DNA from 2 places in the Streptomyces sp. NPDC048002 genome. Region 1 is predicted to be linked to the other one. Evidence: riboswitches for the same ligand, from Rfam matches in the RefSeq annotation. Region 1 holds a riboswitch; the other holds the start of a gene.
What was found. A riboswitch is a leader RNA that binds a small molecule or an ion and turns the genes downstream of it on or off. The one in region 1 is predicted to bind cyclic di-AMP.
Positions count from the first base shown of each region.

Region 2: linked by a shared signal. The riboswitch ahead of AB0E07_RS03455 (transglycosylase family protein) and the one ahead of AB0E07_RS15925 (LysM peptidoglycan-binding domain-containing M23 family metallopeptidase) in region 1 are both predicted to bind cyclic di-AMP.

Region 1 covers NZ_JBEZNL010000010.1:132,669-143,011, forward strand. The annotation lists gene hpnH (adenosyl-hopene transferase HpnH) at 1-974, shown strand, start outside; gene ispG (flavodoxin-dependent (E)-4-hydroxy-3-methylbut-2-enyl-diphosphate synthase) at 979-2,136, shown strand; gene dxs (1-deoxy-D-xylulose-5-phosphate synthase) at 2,164-4,056, shown strand; gene AB0E07_RS15905 (aspartate aminotransferase family protein) at 4,053-5,441, shown strand; gene AB0E07_RS15910 (XRE family transcriptional regulator) at 5,503-6,108, shown strand; gene AB0E07_RS15915 (DUF6126 family protein) at 6,105-6,227, shown strand; gene AB0E07_RS15920 (tyrosine-protein phosphatase) at 6,240-7,025, opposite strand; cyclic di-AMP (ydaO/yuaA leader) riboswitch at 7,516-7,675, shown strand; gene AB0E07_RS15925 (LysM peptidoglycan-binding domain-containing M23 family metallopeptidase) at 7,680-8,675, shown strand; gene AB0E07_RS15930 (SGNH/GDSL hydrolase family protein) at 8,959-9,744, shown strand; gene AB0E07_RS15935 (TetR family transcriptional regulator C-terminal domain-containing protein) at 9,782-10,343, opposite strand, start outside.
Region 2 covers NZ_JBEZNL010000002.1:95,026-105,368, forward strand. The annotation lists gene eno (phosphopyruvate hydratase) at 1-429, opposite strand, end outside; gene AB0E07_RS03455 (transglycosylase family protein) at 726-1,433, opposite strand; cyclic di-AMP (ydaO/yuaA leader) riboswitch at 1,438-1,618, opposite strand; gene AB0E07_RS03460 (transglycosylase family protein) at 1,815-2,831, opposite strand; gene AB0E07_RS03465 (cytochrome P450) at 3,003-4,424, opposite strand; gene AB0E07_RS03470 (nucleoside triphosphate pyrophosphohydrolase) at 4,710-5,696, opposite strand; gene AB0E07_RS03475 (SurA N-terminal domain-containing protein) at 5,861-6,505, opposite strand; gene AB0E07_RS03480 (serine/threonine-protein kinase) at 6,664-8,151, opposite strand; gene AB0E07_RS03485 (hypothetical protein) at 8,190-8,846, opposite strand; gene AB0E07_RS03490 (N-6 DNA methylase) at 9,103-10,343, opposite strand, start outside.

The DNA.
Region 1 (10,343 bases):
AACAGAAGCTCCGCAAGCGCGACAAGTTCCCGCTGATCGTCGAGCTGGAACCGTTGTTCGCGTGCAACCTCAAGTGCGAGGGCTGCGGGAAGATCCAGCACCCGGCGGGGGTGCTCAAGCAGCGCATGCCGGTCGCACAGGCCGTGGGGGCGGTGCTCGAATCCGGGGCGCCGATGGTCTCCATCGCCGGGGGCGAGCCCTTGATGCACCCTCAGATCGACGAGATCGTGAGGCAGTTGGTGGCCAAGCGGAAGTACGTCTTCCTGTGCACCAACGCCATGCTGCTGCGTAAGAAGATGGACAAGTTCAAGCCCTCCCCGTACTTCGCGTTCGCCGTGCACATCGACGGCCTGCGCGAACGCCACGACGAGTCGGTGGCCAAGGAAGGCGTGTTCGACGAGGCCGTGGAGGCGATCAAGGAGGCCAAGCGGCGCGGCTTCCGGGTCACCACCAACTCCACCTTCTTCAACACTGACACCCCGCAGACCGTGGTGGAGGTGCTGAACTTCCTCAACGACGACCTGAAGGTCGACGAGATGATGATCTCGCCCGCCTACGCCTACGAGAAGGCGCCCGACCAGGAGCACTTCCTGGGCGTGGAGCAGACCCGCGAGCTGTTCAAGAAGGCCTTCGCCGGCGGCAACCGCCGCAAGTGGCGGCTGAACCACTCGCCCCTGTTCCTCGACTTCCTGGAGGGCAAGGTCGACTTCCCCTGCACCGCGTGGGCGATCCCGAACTACTCCCTCTTCGGCTGGCAGCGCCCCTGCTACCTGATGAGCGACGGCTACGTGCCGACGTACCGCGAACTCATCGAGGAGACCGACTGGGACAAGTACGGCCGCGGCAAGGACCCGCGCTGCGCCAACTGCATGGCGCACTGCGGCTACGAGCCCACCGCCGTCCTCGCCACCATGGGCTCCCTGAAGGAGTCGCTGCGCGCCATGCGCGAGACGGTCAACGGGAACCGGGAGTGAGGCCATGACCGCCGTCTCCCTGGGCGTCCCCGAGGTACCGGTCCGGCCCATCGCCGAGCGGCGCGTGTCGCGCCGGATCCAGGTCGGACCGGTGGCGGTCGGGGGCGGGGCCCCGGTGTCGGTGCAGTCGATGACCACGACCCGTACCTCGGACATCGGCGCGACGCTCCAGCAGATCGCCGAACTCACCGCGTCCGGCTGTGAGATCGTCCGGGTCGCCTGTCCCACGCAGGACGACGCGGACGCGCTCGCCACCATCGCGCGCAAGTCCCGGATCCCGGTGATCGCGGACATCCACTTCCAGCCCAAGTACGTGTTCGCCGCGATCGAGGCGGGCTGTGCCGCCGTACGCGTCAATCCCGGCAACATCAAGCAGTTCGACGACAAGGTGCGGGAGATCGCGCGGGCCGCCGCCGACCACGGCACGCCGATCCGGATCGGGGTCAACGCGGGTTCCCTCGACCGGCGGCTGCTGAAGAAGCACGGCCGGGCCACCCCGGAGGCGCTGGTGGAGAGCGCCCTGTGGGAGGCGTCTCTCTTCGAGGAGCACGGCTTCAGGGACATCAAGATCTCCGTGAAGCACAACGACCCCGTGATCATGGTCAACGCCTATCAGCAGCTCGCCGAGAGCTGCGACTACCCGCTGCACCTCGGCGTCACCGAGGCGGGCCCGGCGTTCCAGGGCACCATCAAGTCGGCCGTGGCCTTCGGGGCCCTGCTCAGCAGGGGCATCGGCGACACGATCCGGGTGTCGCTCAGCGCCCCGCCCGCCGAGGAGATCAAGGTCGGCCTCCAGATCCTCCAGTCGCTCGGCCTGCGCGAGCGGCGGCTGGAGATCGTCTCCTGCCCCTCCTGCGGGCGGGCCCAGGTCGACGTCTACAAGCTCGCCGACGAGGTCTCGGCGGGCCTGGAGGGCATGGAGGTACCCCTGCGGGTCGCCGTCATGGGGTGTGTGGTGAACGGTCCCGGAGAGGCCCGGGAGGCCGATCTGGGGGTCGCCTCCGGCAACGGCAAGGGGCAGATCTTCGTGAAGGGCGAGGTCGTGAAGACGGTGCCCGAGTCGAAGATCGTGGAGACCCTCATCGAGGAGGCGATGAGGATCGCCGAGCAGATGGAGCAGGACGGCGTCGCGTCGGGGGAGCCGGCCGTCACCGTGAGTTGAGCAGCACGGACCGAAGGGGGCCCGATCGTGACGATTCTGGAGAACATCCGAGGACCACGCGACCTGAAGGCGCTGTCCGAGCCGGAACTCGGTGAACTGTCCGACGAGATCAGGGAGTTCCTGGTGCACGCGGTCGCCAGGACCGGCGGCCACCTCGGGCCCAATCTGGGGGTGGTGGAACTCTCCATCGCGCTCCACCGGGTCTTCGAGTCGCCGGTCGACCGCATCGTCTGGGACACCGGCCATCAGAGCTATGTGCACAAGCTTTTGACGGGACGTCAGGACTTCTCCAAGCTGCGCGGCAAGGGCGGCCTGTCCGGCTACCCCTCGCGCGAGGAGTCCGAGCACGACATCGTCGAGAACAGCCACGCCTCCACCGCGCTGGGCTGGGCCGACGGACTCGCCAAGGCCCGCCAGGTACAGGGCGAGAAGGGGCATGTCGTCGCCGTCATGGGGGACGGCGCGCTGACCGGCGGCATGGCCTGGGAGGCGCTGAACAACATCGCGGCCGCCAAGGACCGCCCGCTGATCATCGTCGTCAACGACAACGAGCGCTCCTACGCGCCCACCATCGGCGGCCTCGCCAACCACCTCGCCACCCTGCGCACCACCGACAGCTACGAGAAGGTCCTGGCCTGGGGCAAGGACGTCCTGCTGCGCACCCCGGTCGTCGGCCACACCGTCTACGAGGCCCTGCACGGCGCCAAGAAGGGCTTCAAGGACGCCTTCGCCCCGCAGGGACTCTTCGAGGACCTGGGACTGAAGTACGTCGGCCCCATCGACGGACACGACATCGGCGCCGTCGAGTCCGCGCTGCGCCGCGCCAAACGGTTCCACGGGCCGGTCCTGGTCCACTGCCTCACCGAGAAGGGCCGCGGCTACGAACCCGCCCTCGCCCATGAGGAGGACCACTTCCACACCGTCGGCGTGATGGACCCCCTCACCTGCGCCCCGCTCGCCCCCTCCGCGGCCCCCTCCTGGACCTCGGTGTTCGGCGAGGAGATCGTGCGGATCGGGGAGGAGCGCCAGGACGTCGTGGCGATCACGGCGGCCATGCTGCACCCGGTCGGCCTCGGCGCGTTCGCCGCCCGCTTCCCCGACCGGGTCTGGGACGTCGGGATCGCCGAACAGCACGCGGCCGTCTCCGCGGCCGGCCTCGCCACCGGCGGCGTCCATCCCGTCGTCGCCGTCTACGCCACCTTCCTCAACCGGGCCTTCGACCAGCTCCTGATGGACGTCGCCCTGCACCGCTGCGGGGTCACCTTCGTCCTGGACCGGGCCGGCGTCACCGGCGTCGACGGCGCCTCCCACAACGGCATGTGGGACCTGTCGATCCTCCAGGTCGTCCCCGGACTGCGGATCGCCGCGCCGCGCGACGCCGACCAGTTGCGCGCCCAGCTCAGGGAGGCCGTCGCGGTGGACGACGCGCCCACGCTGATCCGCTTCCCCAAGGAGTCGGTGGGCCCGGCGGTCCCGGCCGTCGACCGGGTCGGCGGCATGGACGTGCTGCACCGCGACGAGTGGCCCGAGGTACTCCTGGTCGCCGTCGGCGTCATGGCGCCGGTCTGCCTCCAGGCCGCCGAACTGCTGCGCGCCCGCGGCATCCCCTGCACGGTCGTCGACCCCCGCTGGATCAAGCCCGTCGACCCGGCGCTGCCCGGCCTGGCCGCGCGGCACCGGCTGGTGGCCGTGGTGGAGGACAACAGCCGGGCCGCCGGGGTGGGCGCCGCCGTGGCCCTCGCGCTGGGTGACGCCGATGTCGACGTGCCCGTACGCCGGTTCGGCATCCCCGAGCAGTTCCTCGCGCACGCCAAACGCGCCGAGGTGCTCGCGGACATCGGCCTCACCCCCGTCGAGGTCGCCGGACGGATCAGCGCGAGCCTGGCCGTCCAGGAGCAAGCCAAGGAGACAGCGGAATGACCACGGAGTTCGACCTCGGCGCACTGCTGGCCGAGCGCGGCGCCGAGCGCTACGAGCTGCACGGCAGGTACCTCAACCACCAGCTCCCGCGCATGCTGCACACCATCGGCTTCGACAAGGTCTACGAACGGGCCGAGGGAGCCTACTTCTGGGACGCGGACGGCGCCGACTACCTGGACATGCTCGCCGGGTTCGGGGTGATGGGCCTGGGCCGCCACCACCCCGTGGTCCGCAAGGCCCTGCACGACGTCCTCGACGCACAGCTCGCCGACCTCACCCGCTTCGACTGCCAGCCCCTGCCGGGCCTGCTCGCCGAGCGGCTCCTCGTGCACAGCCCGCACCTGGACCGGGTGTTCTTCGGCAACAGCGGCACCGAGGCGGTGGAGACCGCGCTGAAGTTCGCCCGCCGCGCCACCGGCCGGCCCCGCGTCCTCTACTGCGACCACGCCTTCCACGGTCTGACCACGGGCTCCCTCTCCGTCAACGGCGAGGACGGCTTCCGCGACGGCTTCGCCCCGCTGCTGCCCGACACGGCCGTACCCCTCGGTGATCTCGACGCCCTGGCAAGGGAGTTGAAGAAGGGGGACGTCGCCGCCCTGATCGTCGAGCCGATCCAGGGCAAGGGCGTGCACGAGGCTCCGCCCGGCTACCTCCGGGCCGCCCAGGAACTGCTCCACCGGCACAAGGCCCTGCTCATCGCCGACGAGGTGCAGACCGGGCTCGGCCGGACCGGGGACTTCTACGCCTACCAGCACGAGGACGGCGTCGAACCGGACCTGGTCTGCGTGGCCAAGGCGCTCTCCGGGGGCTACGTCCCGGTCGGCGCCACCCTCGGCAAGGACTGGATCTTCAAGAAGGTCTACTCGTCGATGGACCGGGTGCTCGTCCACTCGGCGAGCTTCGGCTCCAACGCCCAGGCCATGGCGGCGGGGCTCGCCGTGCTCGCGGTCATGGAGGACGAGCAGATCGTCGCGAACGCCCGCGCCACGGGCGAGCTGCTGAGGTCCCGGCTCGCGGCCCTGGTCGGCAAGTACGAGCTGCTCGCCGACGTGCGCGGCCGGGGCCTGATGATCGGCGTCGAGTTCGGCCGGCCCTCCTCGCTGAAGCTGCGCGGCCGGTGGACCATGCTCCAGGCCGCCCGCAAGGGCCTGTTCGCGCAGATGGTCGTCGTGCCGCTGCTCCAGCGGCACCGCATCCTCACCCAGGTCTCCGGCGACCACCTGGAAGTGATCAAGCTCATCCCGCCGCTGACCATCGGTGAGCGCGAGGTGGACCGCTTCCTGGACGCCTTCACCGAGGTGATGGACGACGCGCACAGCGGCGGCGGACTGATGTGGGACTTCGGAAAGACCCTGGTCAAGCAGGCCGTCGCCAACCGGCAGTAGCCCATTTGCCTCAGAGGCAAGAAATTTGCCCCTGAGGCAACGATCGGGCTGAATGGGGAGCATGAGCTCTCCCGAGACCGGCCCGGAGGACCTGCCCGTGGTGGCGCCCCAGCTGCGCGCCCTGCGCCACCGGGCCGCCCTCACCCTGGAGGCCGCCGCCCGGGCGGCCGGCCTGTCACCGGCCCACCTCTCCCGGCTGGAGACCGGACTGCGCCAGCCCTCGCTGCCGATGCTGCTCGCGCTCGCCCGCGTCTACGGTACGACGGTCTCGGAGCTGCTCGGCGAGACGGTCGCCGACCGGGACGCCGTGGTGCGCGCCGCCGACATGGAACCGACCGAGGCCGGCGGCTGGACCTACCGGCAGGCCGGCGCCCCCGGCCGGGGTATGCAGGCCCTCAGGCTGCACGTCCCCTTCGGCTCCCAGGGCGACATCGTCCGGGTCCACCCCGGCGAGGAGTGGCTCCACGTCCTCACCGGGCGGCTCCGGCTGCGCCTCGGGGACACCGCGCACCTGCTCGCCCCGGGCGACAGTGCCCACTTCGACTCGCTCACCCCGCACCGGATCGCCGCGGACCGGGGCGGGGCCGAGCTGCTCTTCGTCCACACCCTGCTGCAGAGCCCGACGGCCGCCCTGTGCCTGGGCCCGAACCCTGGAGTCATGCCATGAAGGACATGGAGGAGAAGTTCCCCCGCGCGCTGTGGGTCCGGCTTTTCATCTACATCGCGGTCGGACACGTCTTCGCCGCCTTCATCTACCTGCTCTTCGAACTGGGCGCCAAGCAGTAGACGGGCGCCCGCTCAGTCGAGCAGGCGGTCGCGGAGGCGTTCACGGGTCTCGGGGGTGACGGACAGCCCGCGTGCCAGGTAGGAGTCCACGTCGCCCCAGGTCTCCTCGATGGTCTCGAAGGCCGCGTTCAGGTACTCGGCGCGGGCGTCGAACAGGGGGCTGAGCAGCTCCATGATCTCGGGCGTGTACACGTTGTTGCGCTGCACCTTGTAGCGGCGGTGCTTGGCGTTCGACTCCAGGTAGTCGGCGAGGATCGCCTCGCGCTCCACGCCCACGGCGAGCAGGGTGACCGCCACCGACAGACCGGCGCGGTCCTTGCCCGCCGCGCAGTGCATCAGGGCCGGGACGCTGTCCTCGGCGAGGGAGTGCAGGACCCGGGAGTGCTCGGCGGTGCGCTCCTTCACGATCGTGCGGTACGACTCGATCATCCGGTTCGCGGCCTTGCCGTCGTCCAGGATCTCCCGCAGCTGCTCGATCTCGCCGTCGCGGACCATCTTCCAGAACTCCGCGCCGTCCGCGGGGTCGCTCAGCGGCAGGTTCACATTGCGGACCCCCGCCAGCTCGACGTCGGGGCCCTCCAGCTTCTGGTCCGCCGCGTTGCGGAAGTCGAAGATCGTGTGCAGCCCGAGCCCGGCCAGGAACGCGGCGTCCTGGGCGGTCGCGTGCGCGAGATGGCCGCTGCGGAACAGCACACCGTGCCGTACCCGCCGTCCGTCGACGGTGGGCAGCCCGCCCACGTCACGGAAATTGCGAACTCCGGCCAGCTCGGGCTCGGTCGACGGGACCTGCTGCGTCACTTGGGCTCCTCCCACCGGTCCCGCCGACTCCGGTGTCCGGCGGGCACGCTCTGACGATACGACATCCGGTCCGGCCGACCATGGAATGCCTCAAAACGGACTAAGAGTGGTGAAAGTCCCGCGATTTCCAGCGAGTTTGTGAGCCTGCTGTGATGTAACGGTTCTCCCCGCTAAGGGCTGTCTGGGTGTTCTGTCCGAATTGCTGTCTTCATTCCAACTCGCTGCGGAATAAAGGAGTCTGGAGCAACGTCACGTGAGCAGGGTCATAACCGTGACGGTGCGTCGCCCGTCATGTTCACGTAATGCGCATGCTTTTCAAGGGGATTTACGGGAATCCGCGCCCGGCCAATGCACGGAAAGTGACGGCGAATTCCCGCAAGGGATCAAGAAGGACGCCTTCGGGCGGAACCTTCTGCTTGTCCGTTTGCGTCTTGGTCGCTTACGTTCGCCACCAATCCGAGCGGACGCCGAATCCTGCCACCGCCCGGAATCCGCACACTCACCCGTACTCGGCAGGAGCGGGGGACCCACAGGCATCACCGCCTGGTCCGGTCTCCGGAACAGGCTCGGGGTCAAGTCGCGCCCAGCGCGCGGCCGGACATCTCCAGTCCGAACCCGACAGCTCACCTCGCAGGCGCCGGAGAGGAATGCGCCATGCCCGCGAAGGGTAAGCACCGTCGTCCCAAGACCCTGAGTCTCACCCGATCGATCGCCGTCGCCGGAACCGGTGGCGCCGCGCTCGCCCTCCCGCTCCTGGGAGCCACCGGCGCGCACGCGGCTCCGTCCCAGTCGGTTTCGGAAAAGGCCGTTCAGTCGGTCCAGTCGGTTCAGTCGGTCGAGAAGAAGTCGGTCGAGAAGAAGGCGGCGAAGAAGTCCGCCAAGACCGCCACCAAGTCCTACACCGTGGTTTCCGGGGACTATCTCTCGAAGATCGCCGACGAGCAGAACGTCAGCGGTGGCTGGGAGAAGCTGTACCAGGACAACCGTGAGGCCGTCGGCTCCGACCCGTCCCTGATCCACCCCGGCCTGAAGCTGTCGATCGGCGCCAAGGCCGCCGCGACGGGCGACGCCGGGAAGTCCGCGGCCAAGCCGTCCACCAAGTCCTCGTCGGACGCGGCGAAGTCGGACTCGTCGGACACCGCGAAGTCCTCCGAGGCCACGCAGTCCGCGCAGACCGAGCAGTCCGCCGACTCCTCGGAGTCCACCACCACCGCCACGCAGACCGCGCAGTCCTCCGCCTCGGGCTTCGCCGCGCCGGTCTCCGGTGCCGGTGTCGGCACCCAGTACAAGGTCGCGGGCAGCATGTGGTCCAGCGGTTACCACACCGGCGTCGACTTCGTGATCCCGACCGGCACCTCCCTGAAGGCCGTCGGCGCGGGCACCGTCGTCTCGGCCGGCTGGGGCGGCGCCTACGGCAACCAGGTCGTCATCCAGCTCGCCGACGGCCACTACGCGCAGTACGCCCACCTGTCCTCGCTGTCCGTCTCCAGCGGTCAGACGGTGACGGCGGGCCAGCAGGTCGGCCTCTCCGGTGCCACCGGCAACGTGACCGGCCCCCACCTGCACTTCGAGATCCGCACCACCCCGAACTACGGCTCGGACGTGGACCCGGTCGCCTACCTGCGGGCGAAGGGCGTCACCGTCGGCTGACGGAGCCCCCGCGCACGACCACCTGCCTGACACGCCGCCGAAGGCCGGACCCCCGATCCCCGGGTCCGGCCTTCGGTGTTCCCGCGCACCGCTGACCGCCGCCTCGCGGCAAGTCGGCTGAGCCCTCAACATCCCTGATCGGAGACGTATTCCGGGCTTGGTCAACCCTTTGCGAGTGGCCTATCTCACCGCCCGTCAACCCTTCCTTACGGTCGCGTAGGTCACATTGGAAGGTGAATCATGAGCCGATGTGGCAGACGATGCGAAGAGTGACGACAGGGCAGTGATCGGGTCGTACGTGGCGCTGGGGGACAGCTTCACCGAAGGGGTGGGCGACCCCGGGCCCGACGGGGCGTTCGTCGGCTGGGCCGACCGGTTCGCGGTACTCCTCGCGGACCGTCGGCCCGAGGGCGACTTCAGCTACGCGAACCTGGCCGTGCGCGGCAAGCTGCTCGACCAGATCGTGGCCGACCAGCTTCCGCGGGCCCTGGAACTCGCCCCGGACCTGGTCTCCTTCTGCGCCGGCGGCAACGACATCATCCGGCCCGGCACCGACCCCGACGAGGTCGCCGAGCGCTTCGAGCGGGGCGTGGCCCGGCTCACCGAGGTGGCCGGCACGGTCATGGTCACCACCGGCTTCGACACCCGGGGCGTGCCGGTGCTCAAGCATCTGCGCGGCAAGATCGCCACGTACAACCTGCATGTCCGGGCCGTCGCCGACCGGTACGGCTGCCCGGTGCTGGACCTGTGGTCCCTGCGGACCGTGCAGGACCGGCGGGCCTGGGACGGCGACCGGCTCCACCTCTCGGCGGAGGGGCACACGCGTGTGGCGCTCCGCGCCGGCCAGGTGCTCGGTCTCCAGGTCCCGGCCGACCCGGACCAGCCCTGGCCGCTGCTCCCGCCGCGCGGCACGCTGGCGGTCCGGCGGGACGACGTGCACTGGGCGCGCGAGTACCTCGTGCCGTGGATCGGCCGCCGACTGCGCGGCGAGTCCTCGGGCGACCACGTGACGGCCAAGGGCGCGCTGTCCCCGGACGACATCAAGATGCGCATCGGGACGGCGGTCTGAGGCGGCCGGGCTCCGGTCGGGAGCGGTCCGCTGCCGGTCAGCGGGCCGTCGCTGTCAACGCCTCGCGGTTCAGGCCCAGTTCGCCGGCGAGCGCCTCGTCGGCCCACTCCTGGGCGCGGGCTCGGGAGAGGGCGCCCTGGTAGGAGGTCAGCTGGACGGCCAGCCCGTCGAGGAGGGCCGTCAGGCGCAGGGCCGACGCGGCGGGGTCGGGGCAGTGGAACTCGCCCGCGGCCACGCCCTCGGCGATGACCTCCGACAGCGCGGCCTTCCACTCCTTGTCCAGTGCCTGGGTGACCTCGCGGAGCGCGGGCTCGCGCAGGGCCGCCGCCCAGCCCTCGATCCACAGCCGCCAGCCCTTGGCCTGCCCGGTCGGCGCGTACCAGCGCACCGCCGTGCGCAGCCGGCGCAGCGCGGTCGTACGGCGGCCCAGCAGCTTGCGCAGATGCGCCAGATCGTCCTCGGCGGCGTACGCGAAGGCGGCCGCGACCAGCTTCTCCTTGGTGGAGAAGTGGTAGAGCACCAGGGCGTTGCTGACCCCGAGCGCCGCGGCCACGTCGGCGATCCTGACCGCCGCCACGCCCCGCGCCTCGATCTGCCCC
Region 2 (10,343 bases), on a different contig from region 1:
CAGGTGCGCGTTGGGGCCGCCCAGGTAGCGGAAGAGCGGCAGGTCGCTGGCCTCGGAGGCGGCGTGGGCGACGGCGAGCGAGACGCCGAGGATGGCGTTGGCGCCGAGCGAGCCCTTGTTGTCGGTGGCGTCCAGGTCGAACATGGCCTGGTCGATCAGGCGCTGCTCGGTGGCGTCGTAGCCGACCAGCTCCGGGCCGATCTGCTCGATGACCGCGAGGACGGCTTTCTCGACACCCTTGCCGAGGTAGCGGTTCGGGTCACCGTCGCGCAGCTCGATGGCCTCGAAGGCACCGGTGGAGGCGCCGGACGGAACGGCGGCACGACCCGTGCTGCCGTCGTCGAGGCCGACCTCGACCTCGACGGTGGGGTTGCCTCGCGAGTCGAGGATTTCCCGGGCTACGACGACGTCGATGGACGGCACGAGCATCTCCTTCATGGGATGTGACGCTGGAAGTGCGGGGCACGTGAGCCTTGCGACTAGAGCCTAACCGCCCCGGGGACGTAGGCCAGCCGACCGACCGTCCCGTGGACAAGGACAGACGGTACCCATTGTTTCCCGCCGGAACAAAGGGGCGGTGAACGACGGGAAAAGAAAAACCCCGCCCCGGTGCGTACGGGGGAACACGCACCGGGGCGGGGAGCCCGTGGGGACGGGGGGTGGTCCGCACGGGGCCCCCAGTATGGAGGCCGCCGATAGGAGGACCCTGTGATTCGGCTACGGGATCACTTGAGGTGCAGCTGCTGACCGGGGTAGATCAGGTCGGCGTCCTCGACGATGTCCTTGTTCAGCTTGAAGAGCTTGGCCCAGCCGCCCTTGACGTCGTTCTCCTCGGCGATGGTGCTGAGGGTGTCGCCCTTGACGACCTTGTACTCGCCGTCACCCTTCTTGACCTTCTTGCCGGTCGGGGTGGTGACGGTCTTCTGGGTCTTCTTGGCGGCCGGACGCTCGGTCGAGCGCGAGGCGGTCTGCTGCTCGGTGGAGCGCGTGGCGGTCTCGGTGGAGCCGCCGGTGGAGTTCTCGGTGGAGTTCTCGGTGGTGGTGGAGCCGCCGTCGTACGCGGCGCTCGACAGGCCGACACCGCAGCTCGGCCAGGCACCCTTGCCCTGACCGGCGAGAACCTTCTCGGCGATCTCGATCTGCTGCGCCTTGCTCGCCTGGTCGGCGGTGGAGGCGTACTGCGTGCCGCCGTACGCGGCCCAGGTGGACGCGGAGAACTGGAGGCCGCCGTAGTAGCCGTTGCCCGTGTTGATGGACCAGTTGCCGCCGGACTCGCACTGGGCGACGGCGTCCCACTCGGAGGCGGTGGCGGCGGAGGCGTTGCCGGCCACCATGAGCGGGGCGGCGACGGCCGCGCCGGTCACACCGGCGATGGCGATGGCGCGAGTGGCCTTGGACGGACGACGGTGCTTGCCCTTGCCGGAAAACAGCATGGATCGATCCCCTCACCGACGCCTGCGAGGTGAGCTGTCGGGTTCGGGCCGGTTGAGTTGCCCGGCCGCGCGGCCTGTCGGTCGCACGGCTCCACCCCAAGCCGGATCCGGTGTCGAGTCACCTCAACCGCCGGTCCCGGCGCTTACCTTGGGTCCCCCGCTCCTGCCTACGGCGCATGATGCGACGACTGTTCCCGTACGGCCACCGGCAGGATTCGGCGTGCGGCAGTCGGGGCCCGCTGCTGCGAGCGGTCACGACCGTAGGCAGGCGATCCGCGGAATTTCAAAGACGATCAGGGCTTCTGAGACTCATCCCACACTTTCACCAAAGCGGACATTCGGCGCGAAGTGTGACGCGAACTGCCCCTGCTTTTCGACCGGTTAGTCCCGTACTTCGAGGGTCTGACCGGGAGTGATGCGGCTGGGGTCGGGACCGATGGCCGACTCGTTGGCCGCGTACAGCCCGCGCCATCCGCCGTCGAGGTCAAGGGAGTCGGCGATGCTCGCCAGGGTGTCGCCGGCCCGGACGACATACGTATCGTCCGCCCCGCGCTCGTCCGCGGGCTGGCCCCGATGGCGGCCGGCCCCGGTGTCGACGAGAGCGGAATCGCCCCCGACCCAGAGGATGCTGTCCGAATTGTCCAGCCCGGATATTCCTGTGAACAGGCTGTCGACCTCGCGCGAGGGGTCACTCTGGGAGGAGTCCGACGAACCGGACGAGCCGGGCGCGCCCTTCGACTTCCCGGACTCGGAAGCCCGCGCCGACTCGGTGGACTTGTCCGCCTTTGACGGCTTCTCCGACGTGGCCGAATCCGACGCCTCGTCCGACGCCTCGTCCGACGCCCCCGGGGTGGCGGACGCCTCGGAACCGGAATCGTCGCTGCCGGAGTCGGAGGGCGACTCGGAGGCGCCACCGCCGATGGCGTCCAGCAGACCGGACGAACTGGACGAGTTGGATGATTCGGAGGAGTCGGATGAATTGCCGTCCTCTTCCAGGCCCGTGTCGATTCCGACCGAACCGGACTCCGCGTCAAGGCCGGAGAGCGGACCGCAGGTCGGCCAGGCGGCCAGCCCCTGGTCGGCGAGGATGCGCTCGGCGACGGCTATCTGCTGGGAGCGGCTGGCCCGGTCCGGGCTGGCCGCGTACGCCTTGCCCCCGTACTCCTCCCAGTTCTCCTGGGTGACCTGGAGGCCGCCGTAGTAGCCGTTGCCGCTGTCCTCGCTCCAGGAGCCGCCGCTCTCGCACTCCGCGACCCTGTCCCAGGTGGTTCCCTCCGCCGCGCTGGCGCCCGTGGCGCCGAGCAGCGGGATGGCGATGGCGGAGCCGGTCACCCCGGCCGCGACGATGAGTGCCGGAGCCTGGCGGGGGCGACGGTGTCGACCGTTCCCGGAGAGCATGCGAGAGCCTTTCGCAGAACAGCAGGGACCGGCGCGGTACTCGTGGGGGCGAGGCGCCGCGCTGACGAGTGAACGTATAGGCAGACGATCACTTGTCACAAGTCGATGCCGCACAGATCACGTGAAGATCACAGACTTGAGGGTGTGTCACATTGACCGGGGTGCGACCGGTCAGTCGCGGGGCGTGAACTCGACCGGCAAAGTGCGTAGTCCGCGCATGATGAGGCCGCCGCGCCAGCGCAGGTCGGCCGGTTCGGCGCCGAGCCGGAGGTCGGGCAGCCGGGTGAGGAGGGTGGCCAGCGCGGTCTGGCCCTCCAGCCGGGCCAGCGGGGCGCCCAGGCAGTAGTGGATGCCGTGGCCGTACCCGAGGTGCTGGTTGTCGCGGCGGGAGAGGTCGAGGGTGTCCGGGTCCGCGAACCGCGCCGGGTCCCGGTCCGCGGCGGCGAGCACCACCAGCACCGGGTCGCCCGCGGCGATCTCCTGGCCGCCGAGGGCGAGCGGCCGGGTGGCGAAGCGCCAGGTGGCGAGCTCCACGGGGCCGTCGTAGCGCAGGAGTTCCTCCACGCCGGTTTCGAGCAGACCGGTCTCCCCCGCGGCGAGCGAGCGCTGGAGGCGGGCCCGCTGCTCGGGGTGGGTGAGCAGGGCGAAGGTGCCGTTGCCGATCAGGTTGACCGTGGTCTCGAAGCCCGCGAAGAGCAGGATGAAGGCCATCGCGGCGGCCTCGTTCTCGGTGAGGTGCTCCCCGTGGTCGGAGGCGCGGATCAGACCGGAGATCAGGTCCTCGCCGGGCACGGGCTCGGCGGGCAGGGCCTCGCGCTTGCGGTGGATCAGCTCGGCGAGGTAGCCGCGCATCTTCTTCACCGACCGGGCGACCCCGCCGCGGGGGCCGCCCTGGTGACGGATCATCATGCCGGCCCAGTCCCGGAAGTCGTCCTGGTCCTCGCGGGGGACGCCGAGCAGGTCGCAGATCGCGTGGATGGGCAGCGGGAAGGCGAACTCGTGGATGAGGTCCGCGCTGCCCTTCGCCGCGAACTCGTCGATCAGCCGATCGGTCAGTTCCTGCACCCGCGGGGCGAACTCGGCCACCCGGCGGGGCGTGAACGCCTTGCTGACCAAGCGCCGCAGCCGGGTGTGGTCCGGCGGGTCGATGTTGAGCAGATGCGTCATCAGCTCCGCCTTGCGCTCACCGGGGATACCGGTCTTGCCCTTGGCATGGGCGGGCTCGGCGTGGTGCTCGGGGTTCTTGCTGAGCCGCTGGTCGGCGAGGGCCTGCTTGGCGTCGTCGTACCGGGTGACCAACCACGCCTCCACCCCGCTGGGCAGCGTGGTCCGGTGCACCGGCGCGTGCTCCCGCAGCCAGGCGTAGGCGGGATACGGATCGGCGGCGAACTCCCAGGTGAAGAGGTCGGGGGCGGGGGCGGGAGCGGGAGCTTCGGCGGCGGGGGCGGGAGCTTCGGCGGCCGAAGGCGGTACGGGAGCGCCAACGGAGGGCGCCGCTACGGGACAGCCGGCGAAAGGCGGGGTGGAGGAGCCGACGGAGGGCTGCGCGGACGAGCCTGCGGAATGCGGTGCGGGGGTGGGGTGGTCGGTCACTCCTCGACGGTATCGGGCGGGGTGGCGGGGGTCGCTGCGGCGGGGGGCGGGTGCCGGGGCACCGCGGAGGCGGGCGCCGTCTAGGTGGAGGGGCGGGTGCCGGGGGCCATCGCTGAGGCCGGGTTCGCCTAGGTGGGGGGCGGGTGCCGGGAGCCACCGTGGAGGGGTGGACGTCTGGCGGTCCGGTGGCTGGGCGAGGGCGGCGCAGAGGCGGCCGGCGGGGGGCGTCGGTGGGGCGGCGGTGGGGGCGTCAGTGGGGCGGCGGTGGGGGCGTCAGTGGGGCGGCTAGCTCTTCAGGCCCTCCGCGGTCCGGACCGCGTCGCGGTAGGCGCGGCCCGCCGCGCGCAGGGCCGCCTCGGGGTCGACGCCCTCCGCCTCGGCGCGGACCGCGAGGGCGAGGAGGTCGTAGCCGATGCCCTCCGCCGCCGGCAGGGGTACGTCCAGGCCGGCGGTTCTGACGCGGGACGCCAGCTTCGAGGCGAGGGCGAGGCCCGGCTGGCCGAGGGGGATGCCGTCGGTCACCGACTCCCGCCGCTTCTCCTGCGCCTTGGTGCGCAGCCAGTGCTCCTTGACCTCCTCGGGGGTGGTGGCCGTCTCCTCGCCGAAGACATGCGGGTGGCGGTGGATCAGCTTGGCGACGATGGTGCCCGCGACATCGTCGACGGAGAAGGGCGCGTCGGGGTCCTCCTCGGCGATGCGCGCGTGGAACACGACCTGGAGCAGCACGTCACCCAGTTCCTCGCGCAGTTCGTCCCGGTCGCCCTCCTCGATCGCCTCGACGAGTTCGTACGCCTCCTCGATGCCGTACTTGGCCAGGCCCTTGTGGGTCTGCTGGGAGGACCAGGGGCACTCGACGCGGATGCGGTCCATGACCTGGACGAGGTCGAGCAGCCGGGCGCCCGGCAGGTCGTAGGAGGCGGGGAGCAGCTCCAGCTCGGGCATGTCGACCCGGCCTGAGCCGGCCAGCCGGGCGAGGCCGTCGGTGAGCGCCGGTTCGCCCTCGCCGGTCGCCACGACCACGACGGTGCGGCCGCCGGCGCAGGTGTCGACCAGCTCCTGGGCGGTCGGGGCCGCCTCGGCCACCCGTATCCCCGCCTCCCGCAGATACGGCAGCTGCGGGTGGGCGCCGTCCGCGCACAGCACGCTGTCGGCGGCGTGCAGGGCCTGCCAGGCGGGCCAGGACAGCAGACCGGGTGCCACCCGGTGGCTGGTGGTGAGCAGGACGATCCGGCCGGTGGCGGACGGGGCGGCTTCGGGGCTGGTGGTGTTCACGGTTCGAAGCTAACGCACGGCGCCGACGGGCCGACCGAGTTGTCCACAGCCCGGGGCGCGCGGTGTGATCGTAGGACCGCACACGGCTGCCACGCAGTTTCCGGCTACCTCGGCTCCTGCCACCCCGTCTCCCGCCACCCCGTCTCCCGCCACCCCGTCTCCCGCTAAGCCGTCTCCTGCGACCCCGCCGCCGTCACCTCGCGCACCCACGGCGTCTTGGCGTCCACCCGGCTGCTCTTCTGCACGTCCCAGGTGCCGTAGCGCGGGTTGAGGTCGATGTCGAGCTTCTTCGACGCCTCGGACAGCGCCTGCCAGAACTCGGGCTGCGAGGTGTCCGTGCCGAGCTTCGCGGCGAGCTTCTGCGCCTCCAGCTGGAGCCGGAGGTTCTCCTCCAGGCGCTGCGGGGGGACGCCGTACTCCTGGAGCCAGACCGTCTCCAGCGCCTCCGCACCGCCGGCCTGCTGTTCCAGGCCGCTGCGCATGGACTGGATCTCCTTGCGGCTGACGGTGACGCCCGCGTCCTCGGCGGCCTGGTGCAGCACCCGGTCCAGGACCATGCCGTGCAGGGTGTCGCGGGTGAGGCTGCCGGTCCGGGCCACGCTCTGGGCGTACTGGGCCTCGTCCGACACGGCCGCGCGCTGGGCCTCGCGCACCTCGTTCACCCTGTTCTCCAGCTGGGAGACGGTGATCCGCTGGTCGCCGACGACGGCTGCCGCGCCAGGATGCGCATCGTTTCCGCAGGCGGTCAGGAGGGGCGCCGCCGCGATGGCGGCGGAGAGGAGGAGCGCGGTGCGACGGCGGCGGTGCAAGGAAACCTCCCGAGGAGATTGTGCGACGGTGCACAAAGTCTTGCGGTGATCGATGGTAGGCAGTGGCCAGGCTCTGGCCAACCCATTCGACCAACGATTCACCAGGACTTCGGGCACCGGCGCGCTCGTTCCGCCCCGAGGGTCCACCCTTGCGCGGGCTAGCCCCGGACCTGTCCGAGCCACTGGAGCGTCCGCCGGACGTCCGTGGCCAGCGGGTGGGCGGGGCCGTGCAGGCGTTCCACGTCGTGCAGCAGGCGCACCAGGGTGTCGTGCGCCGCGGCCCGGTCGCCGAGCGCGAGGAGCAGGTGTCCGATGCGGCGGCGGACGTCGTGGGCCAGCTCGGGATCGCCCGCCACGTACTGGTTCTCGTAGTACGGCAGCAGTGTCCGGTACTCGTTGAGCGCCGCCGCCGGGTCGCCGAGCTGCTCCAGGCACTGGGCCGCGTCGTAGCGGAAGCGCAGGGACTGGGGGTCGGCCTGGCCGGCCTCGGCGGCGCGTTCGGTGGCGAGGCCGCGCAGGACGGGCAGCGCGCGCCGGTACTGGCCGTCGTCCATGAGCGTGGCCGCGTACTGCTTGCGCAGGGTGCGCACCACGGGTGAGTGCTCGCCGTGCTGTTCGGCGGCGACCGGCAGGATCGAGCCGAGGAGGTCGACGGCCTGGGTGATCCGGCCCTCGCCGAGCAGCCGCTTGACCTCGTCGACGGCGCGCGCGACATCGGGCTTCCCGGCCGCCGGGGGCGGCGCGGGCGTCGGCTGGGGCGCGGGCGTGCGCGCCCGGTCCGGCCACGGCGCGTGCGGGCGCAGGAAGGGGCGCGTGGGGTCGAGGGGCGACCCGGTGGGCATCCCGCGCGCGGGCAGCAGCCGCGCCAGGTCCTCGTAGACCTCCTGGGCCGAGGCCGGGCGGTGCTGCGGGTCCTTGGCCAGCAGGCGCAGCACGAGCGATTCGAGCGTCTCGGGGACCTCGGGGCGCATCCGCCGCACGGGCAGCGGCGGCTCGTACAGGTGCCGGTGCAGCACGCCGAGGGCCGTCGAACCGGAGAACGGGACGTCTCCGCTGAGCAGTTCGTGCAGCAGCACACCGAGCGCGTACAGGTCGGTGTACGGGCCGACCGCGCCGCCCATGGCCTGCTCGGGCGCCATGTACGCGGGCGAGCCGATGGGGGTGCCGGTGTGCGTGAGACGGGTGGTGTCGGCGTCCATGACGGAGGCGACGCCGAGGTCGAGGACGGTGACCGTGCCGTCCTGCTTCACCATCACGTTCCGCGGCTTGAGGTCGCGGTGGACGATCGGCACGGCGTGCACCGCGCTCAGCACCGCGCACAGTTGCGCGGCGACCGCGACCGCCCACTGCCAGGGGTACGGATCGTGCTCGGCGAGGTGGTCGGAGAGGTCGGCGCCGTCGACGTACTGCATGACGAGGAACAGCTCCTCGCCCTCGGTGCCCGCGTCGTGCACGGTGACCAGACCGGGGTGGTCGACCTGCGCGGTCACCCGGCACTCGCGCAGAAAGCGGCGGCGCAGTTCGTCCGCCTCCTGCCCCGCCACCTTGTCGGGGCGCAGCAGCTTCACCGCGACGCGGCGGTCGAGCCGCTGGTCGTAGGCCGTCCAGACCTGGCCCATGCCGCCCTGGCCGATGAGCGTGGACAGTTCGTAGCGGCCGGCGACGACACGCCCCGTCGTCACGGTCACCTTCCGCCCTCGTGCTCGCCGTTGCGGCCGTCGTGGTTGCGCAGGTAGTCGCTGAGTTCGTCGAGCTCGGCGCGCACCTGGTCGATGCGCGCGGGCGCGGGCCGCTGCGGCGGCGGGGGCGTGGACGCCGGGCCGGGCGGCGTCGCGTCCTGGGGCCGCTGCGGGTGGGCCATCGGCTGGTGCGGCATCGGTGCGGGCGGCTGCTGGATCGGGGTCGTCGAGTACGGCTGCTGCGGCTGCGGGTGGGACTGCGGGTAGCCGTAACCGACGGAGCCGTGCCCCTGCACCGTGGTGGCCCCGGGCGGCGCGTACCCGCCGTACGCCGGGAGCCCGCGGTTGTGCAGGCGGATGTCCATCACCAGGAAGTACACCGCGCTGAACGCGCCGAGCAGCAGGACCGCGCCCACCGCGATGTCCGACCTCACGTCCGACTCCGGCACCGAACCGACCACCGCGAAGCACGTGATGGACACCGGCAGGCTCACCCAGGCCAGCAGCCAGTCCGGCCACCGCCCGCGCAGGAAGGCCACCCGGAACAGCGGCACGCAGGCGAGAATCCCGCAGGACAGGAAGCCGCAGGCCGCGAACAGCACGCGCAGGGAGATGACGGTTGCCGCGCTGCGAGACGGCGGCGCCGCACCATGGCCGTACATGACTGCTCCTGGACCGGTTGGCCGTTGGGGACGGACGGACGAACGACAGAGTTCGAGCGTATAGGCCGACACGGACAACCGGTCCCGGGTTGTACCGAACCGTTGTCGACCTGATCACTTCCCGTCGGCCGGTGGCTGGGCCGGGGGCTCGGTCGGGGACTCAGACGGGGCCTCAGACGGGGGCTCGGTCGGGGACTCAGACGGGGCCTCAGACGGGGGCTCGGTCGGGGGCTCGGTCGGGGGCTCGGTCGGGGGCTCAGTCGGGGGCGACCGTCCCGTCGGTCAGGCCGTCGTACATGCCCCGCACCAACTGGTCCCCGAGCCGGCTCGCGTGCCGCAGGGCCCGCTCGAACTCGTCGAGCGCCCGGAAGCGCGCCCCGTAGCGCCGCTGTTCGTCCAGCGGCAGCCTGGGCAGCTGGAGGCGGCGCACGTCCAGGCGGGTGGCGGTGGAGGCGTAACTGCTGGCCCGGCGGTTGTTGGCGGTCCCGCGCAGGAAGCCGGCCAGGAACCAGGGGTCGAGCGCCGCGCGGTCGGGACGCAGCAGCACCAGGCTGCGCCCGAGGGCGGCTCCCGCGGTCGCCTCGTCGATCACCCGCGCCATCGAGCCCCCGCCGAGCACCGGCACCACCACGTCGCCCGGCTCGGTCAGCACGGGCTCCTCCTCGCTCTCGGGCAGTGTCCCCGAGGGGGCCGTCCCGGCGAGGACGTCGGTGTCGGTGAGCACCGGCACGCGCGCGTGGCCGCCGTTCCCGCCGGTCCGCATCACCAGCGCGCCCCCGCGCGCGAGTTCGCCCACGGTGGTCAGCGGCCAGCGCACGGCCCCGGCGCCCTCCGCGGGCGGCGGGGTCAACTCGGCGGCCCGCCCCAGGGTCGCGCCGAGGCGTTCACGCACGGCCGTCAGCGCCTCGGCACCGTCGGCCGCCGCGGGGGGCGGCAGGTGGCGGGCGGGGGCGAGGTCCACGTCGTCGTCGAGCAGGTCGATGACGGGCAACGGGCGAGCCAGGCCGGGGCGTTCGTCGAGGGTGCCGGTGCGGTCGAAGACCTGCCAGGCGTCGAGCACGGCGTCCCGCACGGCCCGCCAGTCGGGACCGCCGCGCCCCTCCGTGGCGAACCGGCCCGCGTCCGCGAGCAGCACCTCGGGCCGCGCGGGCGCCCGGTCGGGCCTGCGCAGCACCCACAGGTGGAGCGGGATGTTGTACGGCGGTGCCGCGCCGACCGGCAGCGCGACCACGGCGCGCAGCGCGCCGCGCCGCAGCAGGTCGGCACGGATCCGGCGGCCGGAACGGCGGGAGGCGGCGGCGGGCGGCATCAGCAGCACCGCGGTACCGCCGTCCCGCAGCCGGGCCAGCGCGTGCTGCACCCAGGCCAGTTCGGACTCGGTGCGCGCCGGGAAGCCGTACTCCCAGCGCGGGTCGTAGGCGAGTTCGTCGTGGCCCCAGTTGCGCTCGTTGAACGGCGGGTGGCACAGGACGGCGTCGGCCCGCAGTGCCGGGTACG